Regions from separate parts of the Kitasatospora sp. NPDC041917 genome, predicted to be linked through region 2. Evidence: riboswitches for the same ligand, from Rfam matches in the RefSeq annotation. Region 2 holds a riboswitch; the other holds the start of a gene.

Region 1 (8,142 bases), on a different contig from region 2:
CACCCTTCCATGTCGACTTTCCGACCATTCACAGACCATCGGAATGTCACACCAGGGCGGCAGGAGTGAAGGCCCCGTCCGATCCGACGAGATGACTCAGTGGAAATCAGATCATCTTGCCGGGATTCAGAATTCCCAGCGGATCGAAGACCGCCTTCAGCTGCCGCTGCAGGTCCAGTGCCACCGGGCCCAGCTCACGGGCCAGCCAGTCCCGTTTCAGCAGCCCCACCCCGTGCTCCCCGGTGATCGTGCCGCCCAGCTCCAGCCCGAGCGCCATGATCTCGTCGAAGGAGCGCTGGGCACGGGCCGTCTGCTCCACGTCCGAGGCGTCGAAAATGACGATCGGGTGGGTGTTGCCGTCCCCCGCATGACTGACCACCCCGATGGTCAGCCCGTGCCGCTCGGCGATCACCGCGACACCGTTCAGCATCTCCGCCAGCCGGGAACGCGGCACGGCCACGTCGTCGATCATCGTGGTGCCCAGCCGGTCCAGCGCGGGCAACGCCATCCGCCGGGCGGCCAGCAGCAGATCGGACTCCGCCTGGTCCTCGGCCGGCACCACCGCCGTCGCCCCGGACTCCCGGCACAGCTCCGCGACCCGCGCCAGCTCGGCCTCCCGGTCCGGCCCGTCGAAGGCCACCAGCAGCAGCGCCCGGGTGGACTCCGGCAGGCCCATCCGACCCAACTCGTTGACGGCCCGCACCGAGACCGCGTCCATCAGCTCCATCAGCGACGGGGTCAGACCGCGCGCCATCACCTCGCAGACCGCCGCCCCGGCCGCGTCCGCACTCGGGAACTCCGCCGCCAGCGCCAACTGCGGAGCGGGCGCCGGCCGCAGCGACAGAACCGCCCGGACCACCACACCGAGCGTCCCCTCCGAGCCGACGAACAGCCTGGTCAGGTCGTACCCGGCCACGCCCTTCGCCGTCCGGCGCCCGGTGGACAGCAGCCGCCCGTCCGCCAGCACCACGTCCAGCCCGAGCACGTACTCGCTGGTGACGCCGTACTTCACGCAGCAGAGCCCGCCCGCCCCGGTACCGATGTTGCCGCCGATCGTGCAGGACTCCCAGCTGGACGGGTCCGGCGGATACGAGAGCCCCAACTCCTCGACAGCACGGGAGAGTTCAGCGTTCACCACACCGGGCTCGACCACCGCGATCCGGTTCACCGGGTCGATCTCCAGGATCCGGTTCAGCTTCACCAGCGACAGCACGACGCAGCCGTCCACCGCGTTCGCCGCACCCGACAGCCCGGTCCGGGCCCCCTGCGGCACCACCGGCACGCGCAACTCGGTCGCGGTGCGCAGCACGTGCTGCACCTGCTCGACCGTCTCCGGGAACACCACCACCGCGGGCTGCCCGGCCGCGCAGAAACCCGCCATGTCGTGGCGGTACGCGGCGGTCACGTCCGGGTCCACCACGACGGCCCCCGCCGGGAGGCCCTGCGCCAGTCGGTCCGTCAGATCACTCATCGCCGCCTCCACTCGCCGCCCGCCCGCCTCCACCTCCGCACTCTGCCCGGACGACCGGGGCCGGGCAAGTGGGCCGCGGGGCGGTTGGGGAACAGGAGACGAACGGACAGGGGAACACGGGGTGACTCAGGCCCGGCGGAGGGCCGGGGTGGCCAGGGCGGTGAGCCCGGCGGCGGCGGTGGCCAGGGCGCAGAGCAGGGTGGGCAGGGCCGCGCCCGCCGCGTCCGCGAGCAGGCCCAACAGGGAGTTCGAGAGCACCAGTGCCAGGCTCTGCACGAGCGTCAGCAGTGCCTGGACCCGGGAGAGATGGGTCGGCGGCGCGCCGGTCAGCACGAGTGGGCCGAGGTGGCAGGCGAACAGCCCCGAGCCGAGGCCCGCCACCGCGCTGCCGGCCACCGCCGCCACCGGCCCCGCGGCCGACGCCAGCAGCGCGATCCCCACCGAGGCCGCGCAGAGCCCGGCCGCCGCCCCCACCCCCGCCCGGGGCAAGGTGCCCCGCCGGGCGATCAGGCCGGCCACCGCCAGCACCCCGGCCGCCTGGCCGCCGCCCACCAGTCCCGCCGTCCCGGCCGCCCAGCCGTGCGCCCGGGCGAGCAGCGGACCGAGCAGTGACACCACCGGCAGCAGCGCCCCGGCCGCAGCGCCGGTGACCAGCAGGGCGGCCCGCAGCAGCGGGTCGGCCACGGCGAGCCGGACGCCGGACGCCGCCTCGCGGAGCAGTCCCGCCCGCGGACCGGACGGCCCGTCCTCCGGGGGCCGCACCCGCAGCAGAACCAGCAGCACGACCCCGAAACTCGCCGCGTCCGCCAGCGCCGCGCCGGACAGCCCGCCGGCCGCGACCAGCAGGCCGCCCAGCGGTGCGCCGAGCAGGACGGCGCTCTGCCCGCCGGCCTGCCGCAGGGCGAGCGCCCGGGGCAGCCGGTCCGCGGGCACCAGCCGGCGGGGCATCGAACCGCCGGCCGGGAGGTGGAAGGCGTCGACCGTCCCGATCACGGCCGCCGCCGCGACCAGCAGCCACAGCGGCGTCCCCCAGGAGGCCGCCACCAGGGCCAGCACACCGGTCGCGACCAGCATCACCGTGTCCCCGGCGAGCATCACCCGCCGGGCGCCGAAGCGGTCCGCGACCGCGCCGCCCAGCAGGACCAGCGCGGTGCGCGGCACCGTGATCGCCGTCAGGACCAGCCCGGCCGCGCCGCCGCCGTGCGCGGAGGCGGCCCAGCCGAGGGCGAAGTACAGCGCGGCGTCACCCAGCAGTCCGGCCTGGACACCGGCCAGCCAGAGCAGGTACCTCCGCGGCAGCGCGGCCCGCGGAGCGACAGTGGCAGTGGCAGTGGCAGTGGCAGTGGTCATGCCGGGCGACGCTAGGGCCCTCGACCCGGTCGAGGGCAAGCGCGGCTACCGCCGGACCACCGGCTCCTGCAGCTCGGTGACCCACCCGGCCCGGTCCTCCGGGCACTCCAGGTACAGCTCCCGGGCGTAGCCGGCCGAGCGGTAGCCGTTCTCCTCGATGAAGCGGGCCAGTTCCTGGCCGGTGCCCAGCACGTCGTCCATCGGGCCGCGGTGCACGATCGTCGCCGCCTCCTCGATCGGCGGCAGGTCGAGCACCTCGAAGTCGTGCTCACCCGGCCGCACCGACGGGCCCACCGGGACGGCCACCAGGACCAGCACCGAGCCGTTGCCCTCCGGCGCGTCCTGGTAGCGGGCGACGGACGGGCCGGCCGCCTCGACCCCGGCCGCGGCCAGCCTCCGGCACAGTTCGGCGAACAGCGGCCCGATCACCGGGCCGATGTCCTCCGGCTCGTAACTCGTGGCCGCACCGGCCAGTTGGGCCACCCGGACGGACGGCACCCGCTTCACCACGACATCGTGTGCGGACATGGTCCCCTCGCTCTCGATCGTCCGGAGCCTCGCCTCCACCCGGGCCAGCCGCAGCTCGTCGGCGGCGATCGCCTCGGCGAGCTGGGCCCGCCGCAGCCGCAGCATGCCGCGCAGTTCGGCCGCGTCCACCTGCTCGTCCAGGACGGCGCGCACCTGCTGCAGGGTGAAGCCGAGCTCCTTGAGCGCGATCACCCGGTTGAGCCGGGCCAGTTGGGACGCCTCGTAGGAGCGGTACCCGCTGATCGGGTCCACCCGGGCGGGCCGCAGCAGCCCGATCGCGTCGTAGTGGCGCAGCATCCGTACCGACACCCGGCCGTGGCTGGCGAAGTCTCCGATGTTCAACATGATGCGCCCACTCCATCCCCTGCCACCGTGTCAGGGTCAACCCGGCCGTCCGGGAAACACCGAGGGCGGGTGCCGAGCGAACTCGGCACCCGCCCTGAGCAGGTGGTTCTCCTACCAGCGGAGAGCGTGGGATTCGAACCCACGGTGACGGGTCACGCCACGACAGTTTTCAAGACTGTTCCCTTAGGCCGCTCGGGCAGCTCTCCAGGCGGAGGTCAGCCTAACGGGTCCGGCGGGGTTCGGCGCACACGTTTCGGTGCGGGCGGGGGTCACGACTGGTCGCCCTCGCGCTGACCGAGGGTGACCTTGGTGTTGAAGGTCTGGCCGTTGCGGGTGTACTCGACGTCGACGGTCTCGCCGGGCTTGTGCGTCCAGATCCGGCTGACCAGGGCCGGGCCGTTGTCGATCGGCACGCCGCCGAGCTTGGTGATGACGTCGCCCGGCTTGAGGCCGGCCTTGTCGGCCGCGCCGCCGGGGGTGACGGCCGGCTGGCCCTGGATGTCCTTGGTCTGGATCTGCGCGCCGTCGCCCTTGTAGTCGTCGTTGCGCAGCACGTCGAGCTTGGCGTAGACCGGCTTGCCGGTCTTGATCAGGGTGTCCGCGACCCACTTGGCCTGGTTGATCGGGATGGCGAAGCCCAGGCCGATGCTGCCGGCCCGGCCGTTGGCGGAGGCGTTGGACTGGATCGCCGAGTTGATGCCGATCACCGCGCCACCGGAGTCGAGCAGCGGGCCGCCGGAGTTGCCGGGGTTGATCGAGGCGTCGGTCTGCAGGGCGTTCATGTACGAGGCCTGCGAGCCGGTGTCGTCGCCGGAGGCCACCGGGCGGTCCTTGGCGCTGATGATGCCGCTGGTGACGGTGGACTCCAGGCCGTACGGCGCACCGATCGCGACGGTGGCGTCACCGACGTTGACCTTGTCGGAGTCGGCCAGCGGCAGCGGGGTCAACTTGCTCTTCGGCGGGTTGTCGATCTTGACCACGGCGACGTCGTAGCCCTCGGCGTGGCCCAGCACGGAGGCGCTGTAGGAGCTACCGTCGGCGAACTTGACGGTCAGTTTGCCGCCGTTGAGGGTCGGCGCGACCACGTGGTTGTTGGTGAGGATGTGGCCCTCGGTGTCGAAGACGAAGCCGGTGCCGGTGCCCGACTCGCCGTTGCCCTGCGCCTTGATGGTGACGACGCTGGGCAGCGCCTTCTGCGCGATGGCGGCGATCGAGCCGGGGGCGGGCTCGTTCTTCTGGGTGTCGCTGGCCTGCACGGTGGTGCTGCGGTGGTCGTTCGCGGAGCTGCGCTTGTCGGCATTGTCGGTGACGGTCACACCGAGCACGCCGCCGGCCACACCGGCGACCAGCGCGACGGCCGCGATCAGGGCGACCAGGCCGCCGCGCTTCTTGCGCGGGCCGCCGGGGCCGACCGGACCGCCGGGGTGGTCCGCCGGGTAGCCGAGCGGGCCCGCCGGGCCGCCGGGGTAGCCCGCGCCGCCGGAGGTGGAGTCGTGGGTGGGGCCCCAGCCGCCGAGCGGCTGACCGGCCCCGAAGGGGTGGTGGCCGTGCGCGGCGGGGGCGGCGCCGTAGCCCTCGTGCGCGACGGGGGCGGCCGGAGCGGCGCCGTAGCCCTCGTGCGCGACGGGGGCCGGGACGCCGTGGGTCGGGGTGGCGTACGGGTTGTCGGCCGGCGGCAGCGCCGGGGCGGCGGGGGCCGCGGCCGGGGCGGGCGCGGCGAGCGGGGCCACCGGAGCCTGCGGGGCGGGCGGCAGGACCGGCGGCGGCGCGTCGATGTAGCCGGTGACCGGGTCGACGGCCGGCTGCTCGGCGGCGGGCGCCGCAGGGGCCGCGGGGGCCTCCGGTGCGGGCACCTTGGTGAAGGCGACGGTGGGCTTGTGCCCGCCCTCGGCCGGGACACCCTCGGCCGCGACGGCGTCGACGGGCGGTGCCGCCTCGACGGGGGCGGCCTCGACGGCGCCCGACTCCGGCTCGGGCACCCGCCGGAAGGCCATGGTCGGCTGGTGCCCGCCCTGAGCGGGGCCTTCGGAAGCGGACTCGGCCGCCCCCTGCCCGGCGGGCTGCTCCCCCTGCGGCCCGGCGGGCCCAACCTCGCGCTCGGTGCTCACGGACGACCTCCATAGCTGGCAGAACCAAGGACCATAGTTTTTCGCACTGTCGATTCGATTGCCGTAAGGACCCCTCTGAAGAACTCATAAGAATCCTTAGCCGACGCAGACGCCGACACCCGACGCCGGCACCGAACACCGGCTCCGACACCGGCACCCACGCCGGCACCCACGCCGGCACCGGCACCGACGGCCGAGGCTCCCCTCCCCCGCCGGGCGTCCCGCGATGCGGACCGCACACCCTCGGCCTTGGGCGTTCGCCCCCGTGCCGGTTAGCCTGTCGCTCCAAACTGACACGCGGGAGCTTGGACCCACCAGGCTGAGAGTGCGCATGTCGACCGTACGCCACACGAGTGACGGACGGTCGAGGGGGCGCTGACCGCCGGAACCTGTCCGGGTAATGCCGGCGTAGGGAGTATCGGCCATGCCGCCTGCTTCGCCATCCTCTTCTTCGGGCGCGAACGTTCCCGCCCCCGGTGCGGACGCCTCCGCCGCGGGCGCGACCGCCGTCCTGGAGCGCCCCGAGCACGTCGAAGCGCCCCTGGTGCTGGACACCGAGCCGCCGCGCACGCTGCGCTTCCGGGACCACTTCGCGCTCTGGATGAACCTGGGCGTCAGCCTGATCGGCTTCTCCACCGCCGCCACCGTGCTCGGCGCCCCCGGCAGCGAGCTGTCGCTGGTCGCCGCGGTGACCGCGATCACGGTCGGTACGGCGGTCGGCACCGCGATGCTCGGCGTGGCCTCGCTGATCGGCGCCCGCACCGGCGCCCCCGCGATGGCGAACCTGCGCGGGCTGTTCGGCACCCGGCTGTCGTACCTGCCGACGGTGCTGAACATCGTGCAGTGCATCGGCTGGGGCGTGTTCGAGCTGCTGACCATCTCGGCGGGCGCGCAGACCGTCGCGCACACCACCGGCTACCGCTGGCTGTTCGTCCTGCTCGCGGGCGCGCTGACCACGGCGCTGACCATCTGGCCGCTGGGCTCGATCGCGGTGCTGCGCCGCTTCGTGGCCGGGGCGGTCGCGGTGGCGATGGTGTACTTCACCGTCCAGCTGGGCCGCCAGGGCGTGCCGGACCCGGGGGCGGGCAACTGGCACGGCTTCCTGGGCGCCACCGACGCGATGATCGCGGTGTCGGTCTCCTTCGTCCCGCTGGCCGCCGACTACACCCGGCACTCGCGCACCCCGCGCTCGGCGTTCTGGGGCAGCTTCTCCGGCTACACGATCGCCCAGGTCTGGTGCTACGTGCTCGGCCTGATGGCGCTGCTGCAGTCGGACGGCGATCCGAACCGGATCTTCGACTCCTTCCTCGGGGTCTGGGCCGGCTGGCTGTTCCTGCTGGTGCTGGTGCTGCGCGAGACGGACCAGTCCTTCGCCAACGTGTACTCGACGGCGATGTCGGTGCAGAACCTGCTGCCGAAGGTGGACCGCCGGGTGCTCTCCGGCACGATCGGCGCGCTGACCACCGTGCTGGCGCTGCGGATCGACGAGTTCACCGACACCTACTACGGCTTCCTCGGGCTGATCGGCTCGGTGTTCGTGCCGCTGCTGGCGGTGCTCGTGGTGGACTACTTCCTCGGCGCCGGGCGGCGCGGCTGGAACCTCTCCGCCGACGCGCCGTCCCGCTGGCCGATGCTGCTGCCGTGGGCCCTGGGCTTCGCGGTCTACCAGTTCATCGCGCCGACCAAGGTGGCCGGCTGGTGGACGGACTTCTGGACCTCGGCCCAGGAGTCGCTGCACTTCACCCCGCAGGAGTGGACCTCCGCCTCGCTGTTCGCCTTCCTGGTGCCCGCCCTGGTCACCTGGGCGCTCACCCCGCTCTCCCGCCGCGCCGACCGGCACTGAGCGGGCCGCCCGCACCGGGCGAAGCGGGGGCGGCCCGGCCCCGCGGGCCCGGCCGGGACGGCCCCGCGGGCAGGAAGACGGCCCCACAGGTTGGGGCCGTCTTTGTCCGCGCTTCACCTGTGCCGCCTATCGTTGGGCCTGTGACCAGCCCAGACCTGTCCTCGCCGGCGGCGCGCACCGTGCCGTCCGTCCAGGTGATCGCCCACCGCGGTTCCTCCCACGCCCTGCCCGAGCACACCCTCGCGGCCTACCGGCGCGCGCTCGACGAGGGCGCCGACGCGCTGGAGTGCGATGTCCGGGTCACCGCCGACGGCGCGCTGGTCTGCGTGCACGACCGCCGGATCGGCCGGGTCTCCAACGGCCGGGGCACCGTCTCGGCGATGACCCTCGCCGAGCTGGAGGACTACGACTTCGGCGCCTGGAAGACCGGCCGCCCCAGCGTCGACCCGGAGCTGCGCGGCGTGCTGCGGCTGGAGCGGCTGCTGGAGCTGGTGGTG
Region 2 (8,142 bases):
TCAAGGGGTCGTGCAGTGCCATGTCCACTCGGAGAGTCTAGAGCCGCCCGGGACGGCCGGTCCCGGAGGACACCGCCTCCGGGACCGGCTTGTGACATGCGCGACGGTTCAGAACGCGGGGCGCTCGCGGCTGTCCAGGTCGGCCCGGCCGGCCATCGCGGAGGAGGCCTCGGCGTGGAAGCGGCGCGGGATCCGGCCGGCCCGGTGGGCGAGCCGGCCCGCCTCGGCGGCGTGCCGCATCGCCTCGGCCATCAGCACCGGGTCCTGAGCCCTGGTCACCGCAGAGGCGAGCATCACCGCGGCGCAGCCCAGCTCCATCGCCAGCGCCACGTCGGAGGCGGTGCCGGCGCCCGCGTCCAGGATCACCGGGACGCCCGCACCCTCCACGATCAGCTGGAAGTTGTGCGGGTTGCGGATGCCCAGGCCCGAACCGATCGGCGAGCCCAGCGGCATGATGGCCGCGCAGCCGACGTCCTCCAGCTTGCGGGCCAGCACCGGGTCGTCGTTGGTGTACGGCAGGACGGTGAAGCCGTCGTCGACCAGCGTCTCGGCGGCGTCCAGCAGCTCGATCGGGTCGGGCAGCAGGGTGCGCTCGTCGGCGATCACCTCCAGCTTGACCCAGTCGGTGCCGAGCGCCTCGCGGGCCAGTCGGGCGGTCAGCACGGCCTCGCCGGCGGTGAAGCAGCCGGCCGTGTTGGGCAGCACCCGGATGCCGTTGCGGGTCAGCACGTCGAGCACGGAGCCCTGGGTGGTGGCGTCGACCCGGCGCATGGCGACGGTGGTCAGCTCGGTGCCGGAGGCGAGCAGCGCGCGCTCCAGGACCTCCAGGCTGGGGGCGCCCCCGGTGCCCATGATCAGCCGGGAGGAGAAGGCCGTCCCGGCGATGGTCAGAAGGTCGTCGGCCATGGTTCAGCCTCCCTGCACGGCGGTGAGGATCTCGATCCGGTCGCCGCCGGCCAGCGCCGTCCCGGGCCACGAACCGCGGGGCACCACGGCCTCGTTGAGCGCGGCGGCGACACCGGTGTTGGCGGCGCTGACGGCGGCCACCACCTCGGCGAGGGTGGTCGTGGCGGACACCCGGCGGGGCTCGCCGTTGACGGTCAGGGTGATCTCGTTCGGGGCGATCTCGGTCATGCGGAGGCCTTCGCAGCGGGGGGTTCGGGGGAGAAGCGCAGGGGCGTGAACGGCCTTGCCGTTTCGGGGACTTCACCGGTGGCCAGGTACTCGGAGACCAGGTCGGCGGTCACCGGGGTGAGCAGCACGCCGTTGCGGTAGTGGCCGGTGGCGGCGACCAGCCCGGGCAGTGACGTCGGGCCGAGCAGCGGGGCGTTGTCCGGCGATCCGGGGCGCAGCCCGGCGGAGGTCTCCAGCAGCGGGAGTTCGGTGATTCCCGGGACCAACTCGTGGGCGTCGCGCAGGAGTTCGTACACCCCGCCAGCGGTGACGGTGGTGTCGTAGCCCTGCTCCTCGGTGGTCGCGCCGACCACCAGCTCGCCGTTCTCCCGGGGCACCAGGTACAGGTGCCGGCCGCGGACGACGGCGCGGACGTTGCGGGACAGGAACGGGCGGTAGGCGTCCGGGACGTGCAGCCGCAGCACCTGCCCCTTCACCGGGCGGATCGCGGGCAGCACACCGTCGGGCAGGCCGGGCAGCCGGTGGCTGTGCGGGCCGGCGGCGAGGACGACCTGCCCGGCGCCCACCCGTTCCCCGGTCGAGAGCCGGGCGCCGGTCGCGCGGCCGCCCTCGACCAGCAGCTCGACGGCCTCGGCGCGGTGCAGCAGGACGTTCGCGTTCTCGCAGGCGGCGGCCAGGGCGGTGAGCAGGCGCCGGGGGTCCACCTGGTGGTCGTCCGCGACGTGCAGGCCGCCGCGCACGCCGGGGGCGAGCATCGGCTCCAGCCTGCGGGCCTCCCGGCCGGTCAGCCAGGTCGAGTCCAGACCGAGCCGCTGGTGGAAGGCGTGCAGCTCGCGCAGTTCCTCGCGGTCGTCGGAGTCCAGCGCCACGGCGACGGTGCCGCAGCGGCGGTAGCCGGTGTCCCGGCCGCCGCTCGCCTCGGAGAGCTCGGCGGCGAAGGCCGCGTACCGCTCGTTCGAGGCCATCCCGAGGCGGAGCAGCGGCTCCTCGCCGTACTGCAGCTCGGTGACCGGGGCGAGCATCCCGGCCGCGACCCCGGCGGCCCCGCCGCCGGGGGAGGGGTCGACCACGATCACGTTCCGCAGCCCGCGCTGCGCGGCGCGCCAGGCGACGGTGAGGCCGATGACGCCCCCGCCGATCACCAGCACGTCGGCGTGGGCGCCTGATGGCAAGCGTGACAAAGCTGCTCTTCTCCCTTCGCCGGTATGACCCGGATCAGGTTCGGACGGTCGCAGGCCGTGCCAGCCCGCCTCTCAGCCCGGTGCGCCGGGCTCCCGTGTGGTGCCCCCACCTTAACGCCGGGGGTCGGCCCGGCCGAAGGCCCGTACAGCGGGCGGACGGCCCGCAGGCCGCCGCGTCGCGCTGAGTACAGTGACGGGCGTGGCAGAGCTGAGCGGAACGGATCAGGTGGTCGTCGTCGGAGCCGGGCTGGCCGGGGCGCAGTGCGCCCTCAAGCTGCGGCAGGGCGGCCGGCAGGGGCCGATCGTGCTGGTCGGCGAGGAGCCGCACGCGCCGTACGACCGGCCGCCGCTCTCCAAGGACGTGCTGCTCGGCAAGGCCGACTCCACCGCCCTGGACATCGACTACGGGCCGCTCGGCATCGAGCTGCTCACCGGCCGCCGGGCCACCGGCCTGACCCCCGGCGTGCTGCACACCGACGGCGGCGACCTCCCGTACGGCTCGCTGGTGATCGCCACCGGCGCCGTCCCGCGGGCCCTGCCCGGCGCCGAGCGCGCGCACCTGCTGCACACCCTGGACGACGCCCTGGCGCTGCGCGCGCTGCTGCGCCCCGGGCTGCGGCTGGTGCTGGTCGGCGCGGGCTGGATCGGCGCCGAGGTGTCCACCGCGGCCCGCGCGGCGGGCTGCGAGGTGACCGTGGTCGAGGCCGGCCCGGCGCCGCTGCCCGGCGCGCTGCCGACCGAGGTCGGCTCGGCGATGGCCGCCTGGTACGCCGGGGCCGGGGTCGACCTGCGCTGCGGGGTCGGCGTGGCCGCCGTCCAGCCCGGCGCGGTGCTGCTGGCGGACGGCTCGCACCTGCCCGCCGACGAGGTGGTGGTCGGCATCGGGGCCCGCCCCGCGACCGGATGGCTGGCCGGATCCGGGGTCGAGCTGGACGCGGCCGGCGCCGTCGTGGTGGACGGGCGGCTGCGCACCTCGGTGCCCGGGGTGTTCGCGGCCGGCGACTGCGTCAGCTACCCCTCGGCCCGGGCCGGGGCCCGGCTGGCCGTCCAGCACTGGGACCACGCCCTGCAGTCCGGCGAGGCGGTGGCCGCAGCCGTCCTGGGCGCGGACGCGCCGGCCTACGACCCGGTGCCGTACTTCTGGTCCGAGCAGTTCGGCCGGATGGTCCAGTACGCCGGCCGGCACGCCGAGGGCGACGAGCTGCTGTGGCGCGGCTCCCCGAGGGACGGCGACTGGTCGGTGCTCTGGCTGCGCGACGGCGTGCCGAGCGCGCTGCTGGCCGTGGACCGGCCGCGCGACCTCACCCAGGGGCGGAGGCTGATCGAGCGCGGTACGGCCCTGGATCCGGCCCGGGCGGGCGACCCGGCGGTGCCGCTGAAGTCGGCCGTCGCGGGGTAGTGCCTGGTGCGCGGTGGGCCGCGGAGGTGGCAGTCTGGTGGCGTGAGTGAGATCGAAAGCAAGATTGAAGCCCTGGTCACCGACTGGATGTACCTGCCCGACATCTCGGAGCAGTGGGGGGTCCGGGTCACCGAGGTACGTGACCTGGTCAAGAACGGCGGCCTGATCGCCGTCCGGCGCGGGCCGAACAAGTCGCTGCAGGTCCCGGCGGCGTTCATCGACGGCCCGGGCCTGGTCAAGCACCTGTCCGGCACCCTGACCGTCCTGCGGGACTGCGGGTACAACGACGTGGAGATCCTGGAGTGGCTCTTCACCGAGGACCCGTCGCTGCCCGGTAGCCCGATCCAGGCGCTGCGGGAGAACCGCGGCACCGAGGTGAAGCGCCGCGCCCAGGCGATGCTGATCTGATGGCGGCGGACACGCTGCGTACCCGGCTGGCCGACGCCCGGCTCTACCTGTGCACCGACGCCCGCCGGGAGCAGGGCGACCTCGCCGAGTTCCTGGACGCGGCGCTGGCGGGCGGGGTGGACATCGTCCAGTTGCGGGACAAGGGCCTGGAGGCCAAGCAGGAGCTGGAGGCCCTGGAGGTCTTCGCCGACGCCTGCCGCCGGCACGGCAAGCTGCTGGCCGTCAACGACCGTGCCGACGTCGCCCACGCGGCCCGGCCGGACGTCCTGCACCTCGGCCAGGACGACCTGCCGGTGCAGGCCGCCCGGGCGATCCTCGGCGAGGACGTGCTGATCGGCCGTTCCTGCCACGCCGAGTCCGAGGTGGACGCGGCGATCGCCGAACCCGGTACGGACTACTTCTGCACCGGCCCGGTCTGGCCGACCCCGACCAAGCCGGGCCGCCCGGCCCCGGGCCTCGGCCTGGTCTCGTACGCGGCGAAGCAGGACACCGACCGGCCGTGGTTCGCGATCGGCGGGATCGACCTCGGCCACCTGGACGAGGTGCTGGCCGCCGGTGCCCGCAGGATCGTCGTGGTGCGGGCCGTCACCGCCGCGGCGGATCCGCGGGCGGCCGCCGCCGAGCTGTCCCGCCGGGTGCGCGCCGCGCTCTGACCGGCCCGGATCAGCGGGATCCGGGGGCCCGCAGGCCCCCGGGGCCGTCGCCGTCCGTCAGTACTTGCGGACGGTGGCGGCCTCGGCCAGGGCCAGCAGCACCGTACGGGCCCGGTCGTCGGCGAGCGGAGCGGCCTCCAGCGCGGCCAGCGACTGCCGCATCAGCTCCTCGATCCGGTGCTCCACCAGCTCGGGCGCGCCGCTGCGGGCGACCAGCGCGCGCAGCTCGGCGACCTCCGGGGCCGCCAGGTCCGGCGCGCCGAGCCGCTCGTCCAGGTGCCGGGCGTCGGCGGCCGGCAGGCCCCGCATCGCGTGCGCGACCAGCAGGGTGCGCTTGCCCTCGCGCAGGTCGTCCCCGGCCGGCTTGCCGGTGACGGCCGGGTCCCCGAAGACGCCGAGCAGGTCGTCGCGCAGCTGGAAGGCCTCGCCCAGCGGCAACCCGAACGCCCCGTAGGCCTCGACCAGTTCCGGCCCGGCACCGGCCAGCAGCGCACCCACCTGCAGCGGCCGCTCGATGGTGTACTTCGCGGACTTGTAGTGCAGCACCGTCCGCGCCCGGTCCAGCGCGCCCTCGTCGGTCGAGTCGCCGGCCACCGGCTCCAGGACGTCCAGGTACTGGCCGAGCATGACCTCGGTGCGCATCAGGTCGAACACCGGCTTGGCGGCGAGGACGGCGGCCGGCTCCAGGCCGGAGCGCAGGAACAGCTCGTCGCACCAGATCAGCAGCAGGTCGCCGAGCAGCACCGCGGCCGAGGTGCCGTACTGCTCGCGGTCGCCGCGCCAGCCGCTGTCCCGGTGCAGCGCCTCGAAGCGGCGGTGGACCGAGGGCAGGCCGCGGCGGGTGTCGCTGCGGTCCATCAGGTCGTCGTGCACCAGGGCGCTCGCCTGGAGCAGCTCCAGGGCGGCGGCGGCGTTGGCGATCGCCTCACCGGTGGCGCCCCCGGCCGGGCCGCCGGCGCCGCGCCAGCCCCAGTAGCAGAAGGCCGGGCGCAGGCGCTTGCCGCCGTCCAGCAGGAAGTCGCGCAGCGCGTCGGCGGCGGGGGCCAGCCGGGGCGAGATCTTGTCGAGCAGCACGGACTGGCCGTCCATGAACGCGGCGAGCGCCGCGTTGACGCGGGTGCGGACGTCCTCCACGTCAATGGGGTTGGCCGCACTGGGGTTGGCCGGCCGGGTGCTGGACGAGGTCACGATGGGGCTCCGCTGGTTCTCTGGGGTGCAGCAAGCGTAACGGTGCGGCTGGGAACGGGTGTGCGAGCGGCCCCGCGGGGGCTCGGAGGAGGCGCCGCGGGACGGGGCCGGGGCGAACCGGAACGTCTTCCATCTCTTGTCTCAATAGGTGGAATACGGTTGTCCGGCCCCTTCGAACGCCGGATAGCCTGCCAGCATGGCACTCGGTATCGCTTCCACGAGAACGGATCGCGCACTGACGGTGCGCGACCTCCTGGCGGCCGGAAAGCGCTCCTTCTCCTTCGAATTCATGCCGCCGCGCACCGAGGTCGGCGAGCAGAAACTCTGGGACGCCATCCGTCGGCTCGAACCGCTCGACCCGAACTTCGTCTGTATGACCTACGGCGCCGGCGGCTCCTCGCGCGAGCGCACCGTCAACATGGTCGGCCGGATCGCCACCGAGACCACCCTGACCCCGGTCGCCCACCTCACCGCGGTGGACCACTCGATCGCGGAGCTGCGCAACATCATCGGCCAGTACGCCGACCAGGGCGTGCGGAACGTCCTGGCGGTCCGGGGCGACCCGCCCGGCGACCCGATGGGCGAGTGGGTCAGCCACCCCGAGGGCGTCACCTACGCGTACGAGCTGGTGGAGCTGATCAAGGGCATCGGCGACTTCTGCGTCGGTGTCGCGGCCTCGCCGAACATGCACCCGCGCTCGACCGACTGGGACGAGGACATCCGGCACTTCGTGGCGAAGATCCGCTCCGGGGCCGACTACGCGATCACCCAGATGTTCTTCGAGGTGGACGACTACCTGCGGCTGCGCGACCGGGTCACGGCCGCCGGCTGCGAGACGCCGATCATCCCGGAGATCATGCCGGTCACCAACGCCAAGCAGCTGGAGCGCTTCCCCCAGCTCAGCGGCTCGGCCTTCCCCGCCGACCTGGAGGCCCGCCTGCGGGCGGCCATCGACGACCCGGCGGCGCTGCGGGCCATCGGCATGGAGCACGCCACGGCGATGGCCGAGCGCCTCCTCGCCGAGGGCGCGCCCGGTCTGCACTTCATCACGCTGAACCACTCGACGGCGACGCTGGAGATCTACCAGAACCTGGGGCTGCACCAGCGTTGACCGGCGGGCCGGGCCCGCGCCCGCGCAGCGCCGACGCCGGGTGTTCACGAGCCCGTCACCGCACCGACGTTGACGGGCCCGGTCGTGTGCGGCCGTCGTCCGGGGCGGCGGGAACGCGATGCGGTACCCCGGCCGTTGAACCGGTACAGTCGCCGCACACGCGCGGCGCACGAGCGCGGGTACGCGACTGGAGGTAGCGGGCGGATGGGCATCGGATACCTGCTGCTGTACACCGCGTTGGCGGTGGTGGCGCTCTGGTTGGTCGCCGAGGTGCTGCTGCAGAACCGGGCGCCGCTGCACTGGCGGGCCCTGGCCCTGGCCGGCTTCCTGGGCGTGGCCGCCGGGATGGTCCTCGGCTCGGTCGTGGTGATCGGGGCCGGCGCCGCGCTGTTCGCGGTCGGCCAGACCTTCGTCACCCTCGCGGTCAAGCGCGGCCACCAGGCCGGCTGGTCCCTGCGGAAGGCCGACGGCAGCCTGCCCGGCCCGCTCGCCAAGGTGCCGCTGCTGGGCGCCCTGACCGGCGGCGCCGCCGCGGTGGCGGCCGTCGCCGTCGCCAGGAAGCGGGTCGGCGAGGTCAGCGCCGTCGAGGAGACCCGGGCCTCCGCGCCGGTCCCCGTCGAGGTGCCCGACGAGGTGCCCGAGGTCGAGCAGACCGCCGCCTTCGAGATGCAGGAACTCGCCCAGGACGGCGTCTACGCCCCCGGGTACTACGAGCAGCAGCAGCCGCAGGTCCAGCAGCAGCACCAGGACCCGTACGCCGCCGCCTACCAGTCCGGCTACGACCAGCAGCAGTGGCAGACCCAGCAGCAGCCCGCCTACGCCTACGACCAGCAGCAGTCCTACGGCGGCTACCCCCAGCAGCAGGACCCGTACGGCGGCTACCCGCAGCAGCAGGACCAGCAGCAGGACCCGTACGCGGGCTACCAGCAGCCGCAGCACCAGCAGACCTGGGACCCGAACGCCCAGCCCCAGCAGCAGTGGCAGCCGCAGCCCGACCCGCAGGCCCAGGGCATCCCGCAGCAGCCGGCGTACGACCAGAACTACGGCTACCAGCAGCAGAACACCTGG

What was found. Region 2 has a riboswitch for thiamine pyrophosphate ahead of thiO (glycine oxidase ThiO). Riboswitches for the same ligand answer to the same signal wherever they lie in the genome.
Region 1: linked by a shared signal. The riboswitch ahead of ACZ6EM_RS06415 (purine-cytosine permease family protein) and the one ahead of thiO (glycine oxidase ThiO) in region 2 are both predicted to bind thiamine pyrophosphate.

Annotation. Positions count from the first base shown of each region.
Region 1 is NZ_JBVJBI010000004.1:150,380-158,521, reverse strand. Features, by position in the region: gene ACZ6EM_RS06440 (FAD-binding oxidoreductase) at 107-1,471, opposite strand; gene ACZ6EM_RS06435 (MFS transporter) at 1,598-2,821, opposite strand; gene ACZ6EM_RS06430 (MerR family transcriptional regulator) at 2,867-3,694, opposite strand; tRNA gene ACZ6EM_RS06425 (tRNA-Ser) at 3,813-3,900, opposite strand; gene ACZ6EM_RS06420 (S1C family serine protease) at 3,964-5,802, opposite strand; TPP riboswitch at 6,090-6,234, shown strand; gene ACZ6EM_RS06415 (purine-cytosine permease family protein) at 6,227-7,645, shown strand; gene ACZ6EM_RS06410 (glycerophosphodiester phosphodiesterase) at 7,786-8,142, shown strand, end outside.
Region 2 is NZ_JBVJBI010000017.1:177,697-185,838, reverse strand. Features, by position in the region: gene pknB (Stk1 family PASTA domain-containing Ser/Thr kinase) at 1-28, opposite strand, end outside; gene ACZ6EM_RS22190 (thiazole synthase) at 109-906, opposite strand; gene thiS (sulfur carrier protein ThiS) at 910-1,134, opposite strand; gene thiO (glycine oxidase ThiO) at 1,131-2,306, opposite strand; TPP riboswitch at 2,310-2,422, opposite strand; gene ACZ6EM_RS22175 (NAD(P)/FAD-dependent oxidoreductase) at 2,506-3,714, shown strand; gene ACZ6EM_RS22170 (Rv2175c family DNA-binding protein) at 3,757-4,122, shown strand; gene thiE (thiamine phosphate synthase) at 4,122-4,775, shown strand; gene ACZ6EM_RS22160 (polyprenyl synthetase family protein) at 4,833-5,963, opposite strand; gene metF (methylenetetrahydrofolate reductase [NAD(P)H]) at 6,160-7,074, shown strand; gene ACZ6EM_RS22150 (aromatic acid exporter family protein) at 7,279-8,142, shown strand, end outside.